DNA from 2 places in the Aeromonas sp. MdU4 genome. Region 1 is predicted to be linked to the other one. Evidence: riboswitches for the same ligand, from Rfam matches in the RefSeq annotation. Region 1 holds a riboswitch; the other holds the start of a gene.
What was found. A riboswitch is a leader RNA that binds a small molecule or an ion and turns the genes downstream of it on or off. The one in region 1 is predicted to bind cyclic di-GMP.
Positions count from the first base shown of each region.

Region 2: another riboswitch for cyclic di-GMP. It lies ahead of ACE1BR_RS11670 (glycosyl hydrolase family 18 protein); the one in region 1 lies ahead of gbpA (N-acetylglucosamine-binding protein GbpA).

Region 1 covers NZ_JBHFMW010000006.1:180,709-182,912, reverse strand. The annotation lists gene gbpA (N-acetylglucosamine-binding protein GbpA) at 1-802, opposite strand, end outside; cyclic di-GMP riboswitch class I at 868-953, opposite strand; gene ACE1BR_RS04490 (methyl-accepting chemotaxis protein) at 1,219-2,204, opposite strand, start outside.
Region 2 covers NZ_JBHFMW010000021.1:163,289-165,492, forward strand. The annotation lists gene ACE1BR_RS11670 (glycosyl hydrolase family 18 protein) at 1-981, opposite strand, end outside; cyclic di-GMP riboswitch class I at 1,080-1,167, opposite strand; partial or broken gene ACE1BR_RS11675 (glycosyl hydrolase family 18 protein) at 1,667-2,204, opposite strand, start outside.

The DNA of each region.
Region 1 (2,204 bases):
CGGCACGGATCTGCGACTGCTCGGCGTTGATCTTGCTGGCGAGGGCGTGGGCCCAGTTGTTCTTTTGGCCCTGTTCGGCATTGGCGATGGTCAGCACGGTCTGCAGTTCCGGGCGTTCGCCGTTGGCATCGAATACTCGGGTCATCGCCTTGTCACCCACCGCGAGGTTGATGGATGGGTAGATGGTGCCAGACTGAGTCCACGTTAGCGGTGGCTGGCTGCCATCTTTGAACTTGGCATCAATGATGTTGTAGAAGCTGTTGGCGGTATCGCCCACTTCCCAGACACCAAGGATCAGCTGATAGCCGGTTCGCTCTGGCAGGGTACAGTTATGGGTCATCTGCTTGGGTGGTTGCACCATGTTGCCGTCGATGACGCAGAACGGTGTCAGATCAAACGAGGCGCGGGTTAGCGGTTGGTTGGGGTTCCACTCCTGCTTGGTGAGGTAGTAGCGCCAGTTGCGGGTGATGTGATTGGCGGTGAAGAGCCAGCTGATGGCGAAGGGACCTGCCTGTACTTCCCGTTTGGTCCAGCGATCGCTGGTCTGGACGTTCAGTTCGCCCCAGCGCGGGTTGCCTGCCGAGGCAATTTGGCCATCTGGCGGACCCGCTTGCGGGAAGCCGGAGGGGCCTTCCACGCTCTGGGGATCCCACTGCACCGCACCACACTGGGTGTTGCCGGTGGTATTGCACAGGTAGTTGCGGCTTTCGGGTTTGCTGATATAGCCGTGTGCCAGTGCGCTGCCGCTGGCCAGTAGTGCCAGTGCTGCAGCGATGTGACTGAGTTGGATTTTTGCTGCCATACATTCCTCTGTTCGATAGATGTGAGCAGTCAGTTGGCCGGAGTGTTCCCCGATGCACACCTGGGGGTGGCAACCCCGCTATCCTGGACACTGCGTCTTTAGACCGGAGGCTTTGCGTCCTGACCTTTCGGTTAGTTTGCCAATTGACTCGATGGGTATTTACAGGCCGAATTCTCGGCCTTGGCCATTGTGTATCAATTTGATTAATTATTTAAAGTTAAATGTTTTAATGTCGGCCGAAACCGTTTAATTTTTAATTAATCATATTGTTTTATAAGTATTTATTTTTTTTTCCTGCAGTCTGCGAGCTGTTGTGTGTGCGTATAAAGTGCATAATTTACGCATGTTTTGTGGTTAAAAAAAACCTGCCAGCATGGCTGGCAGGTTGCAGGGCAAGATGGCACTACCAGAGGTCGTCAGTGGCGAGCTCGCGGTTCGCTGGCGGCATGATGAGAGGGCGGGATCATGGGGGTGGTGATGGACTCCTTGCTTAATTTGAACACCGCGAGCCGTTCATCCAGGCTGCGGGAGAGGCCTGCCAGCAGCTCGCTCTCCTGGGCCAGTTGCGAAGCGGACTGGGACATCTCCAGTGCCGAGTCGTTGATACCGCTGACGTTGCGGTTCATATCCTCGGCCACCATGCTTTGCTGCTCGGCGGCGGTGGCGATCTGGGTCGCCATGTCGCTGACATGCTGGATGTGGTTGACGATCAGGGTGAGATCCTGGCCCGCCTGCTGGGATTGATCGACGCTGCTCTCTGCCAGCTTGCGGCTGGCATCCATGGCATTGGCTGCGCTGACGGCCCGTTGCTGCAGCTGGGCGATGGTGCTCTGGATCTCCTCGGTGGATTGGCGGGTGCGGCTGGCCAGCTGGCGCACCTCGTCGGCCACCACGGCAAAACCGCGGCCCTGTTCGCCAGCACGGGCTGCCTCAATGGCTGCGTTGAGGGCCAGCAGGTTGGTCTGATCCGAGATGGCGCTGATGACAGCGGTCACTTCGCTGATCTGCATGACCCCCTCTTTGAGCTGGTTGACCTGATGGGTGGCTTGCTCTACCTCGGTTGCCAGCGCCTTGATGCCGTGCACGCTGGCGTGAACGTCACGGTTACCGAGTCCGGCTTCACCGGTCGCCTCCTGGGTATCGCGGGCGGTGTTCTCGGCGTGACCGGCCACATCGGAGATGGTGGCACTCATCTCGTTCATGGCAGTGGCGAGCTGGGCCAGCTGATCCCGCTGGCTGGTCACCGCCTGATTGGTCTGCTCGGCAGAGGCGGCGATGCGCAGGGCTGCATCGGCTACGTTGCGGGCCCCCAGGCTAGCTTCCAGCAGGGCGTGACGGATGGCATCGAGACTCTGGTTGGTGCAGCGGGCGACCATGCCCAGCTCATCCTTGCCCTGTACCG
Region 2 (2,204 bases), on a different contig from region 1:
ATTGGGGTTGGCACCCTGTCCACCCGGATACTCCCAGTCGATGTCCACGCCGTCGAAGAATTTCCAGGTCTGCAGAAACTCTTTGACCGAGGCGACGAACACGTCACGCTTGGCTTTGTCATGCATAAAATAGAAGGGGTCGGAGAGGGTCCAGCCACCGATGGAGGGGAGGATCTTCAGGTCCGGATAGGCCTGCTTGAGAGCCATCAGGTTACCGAAGTTGCCCTTGTAGGGCTCATCCCAAGACCCCAAAGCACCTTGGGCCATCTGCACTGCCGCATAGGGATCATGGATGGCGACCTTGAAATCTTCCCGCCCCTCACAGGCTCGCTGCAAGGCACGGAAGCTGTTGCCGTTTTCGATCTCTTTGAGGCCATCGTTGAGGCCATCACCACCACAAATCGGGGTGAAACCATAGAGGATATGGGTCAGGTTCTGGGCCGGGATCTTGTCCACGGTAAACTTGCGACCGTAAACACCCCACTCCACATAGTAGGTGCCAACCACCTTGCCGGATTTGTTGGCGTAAGGCTTGTTGTTCTCTTGCAAGACTGGCTTGAGGGGCGCGAGGTGGCTGCCATCGGTATCGGCGACCACTATCTCCTTCTTGTCGGAGAGGGTACAGCCATCGGCATTGCAGAGGGCCACCTGCATCTGATAACGGCCGCCCTTGTGGACTTTGAACGTCGCGGAGCCCGTAGCCGAAGAGGGACCAGACCACACCTCCTTGCCATCCAGCAGCACCTTGGCACTCTGGCCGATATCGCCGCTCCAGATGTTCCAGCTGACGGAGACATCGGCACCATCCTTTATCTTGACCAGCTTGTTGTAGGAGGTTGCCGCGGGATCCACTTCGACAATGGCGAACTTGGTCGGACCCCAGGCGATGGCGGGCTTGCCGGGTGCTGCAGCATAGGCAGCCGATGACGTGAACAGGCTACTGACCACCATGGCCAGCAACGCCGGTTTTGGACTTAGCATATTGCTTTCCTTTTCGTTATGGCGAAACGAAAGGGCGACGCAACACGACAGCTAACACCAAAACGGCCACCTCTTGGCGAAGGCAGCCCGTATAACGCTGTGGTGGCCCCGCTATCCTAGGTCAACATCCCCCTTAGATCGGAAGCTTTGCGTCCCGACTTTTCAATCGGTTTGCCCTTGTCACAATTTTCTTCTTGGTGATAAATAATCACCGATTAACTGTAGGGGAATACAACAGGCCAAGCAAATCCGACCATTGCCAGCGCCCCTGTAAAAAATCGCCGAGTCTGTTTTATTTTTGTGAACTAACTCTTTAAAAACATATAGCTGTGCTCATTACTGTGTTTACACTCAGTTAAGATACGACACGAACACACCACCACATGCAAAATAAACAGTTAAAAATCAATAACTAACAACAATCAGCAAGCGGCGTGATAGTGCAGCCGACATGCATGGCTAGTCACTTTTTCACTCGCATTGGGTTACCCGCACAACCGGTGCTTCCTCCGACCGCCCCATCCAGATACGACAAAAATGTTCGTCTGACCCACTCCGGGCAGAGTGGCGGGTGGACGGTGACTGATCCATATCGGATGTCGGCAACCGCTGATTGACAAGGCGCGCCCTGACAGCTGCACACAAAAAAGGGGCATGCCAGGCATGCCCCGTGACACATTGCTGATTACTTACAACTGGCGGCCCCTACATCCTGCCAAACCTCGTGTTTGCCAGGCTCGTTGCCCTTGGTCCAGTACTTGGCTTTCCACTGGCGACCGTTATAGGTGGTGAGATCACCCCCGTTGTAAGCCACATTGGCATCCCAACCCAGTTGCACCTTGCTCACCAGCGTCCACTGGTCGGCGGTACGGCTCGGTTCGTTGCCCTGAGTCCAGTACTTGGCCTGCCACACCAGCTGGTTGTGGCTCACCTTGTCGCCGCCGTTGTAGACCTTGCCACTCTGCCAGGCAGGCCAGTTGGCGGCATCCGGATCGGTGGCCGAGCAACCGCCCCCTCCGCTGACCGGCTTGACCGTCAGACGGGTGGCGGCACTGGCATCCAGCGCGCCATCGGAGACGACAAGGCTCAGGTCATAGACGGTATCGCCGGTGACATTCGGGCCAGTGACCACCAGGGTCGCACTGTTCTGGCCGGTTGCGGTGAGGCCAGCCGGTACCGTCCACTGGTAAGTGAGCGGATCGCCGTTGGGATCGGAGGCGGTC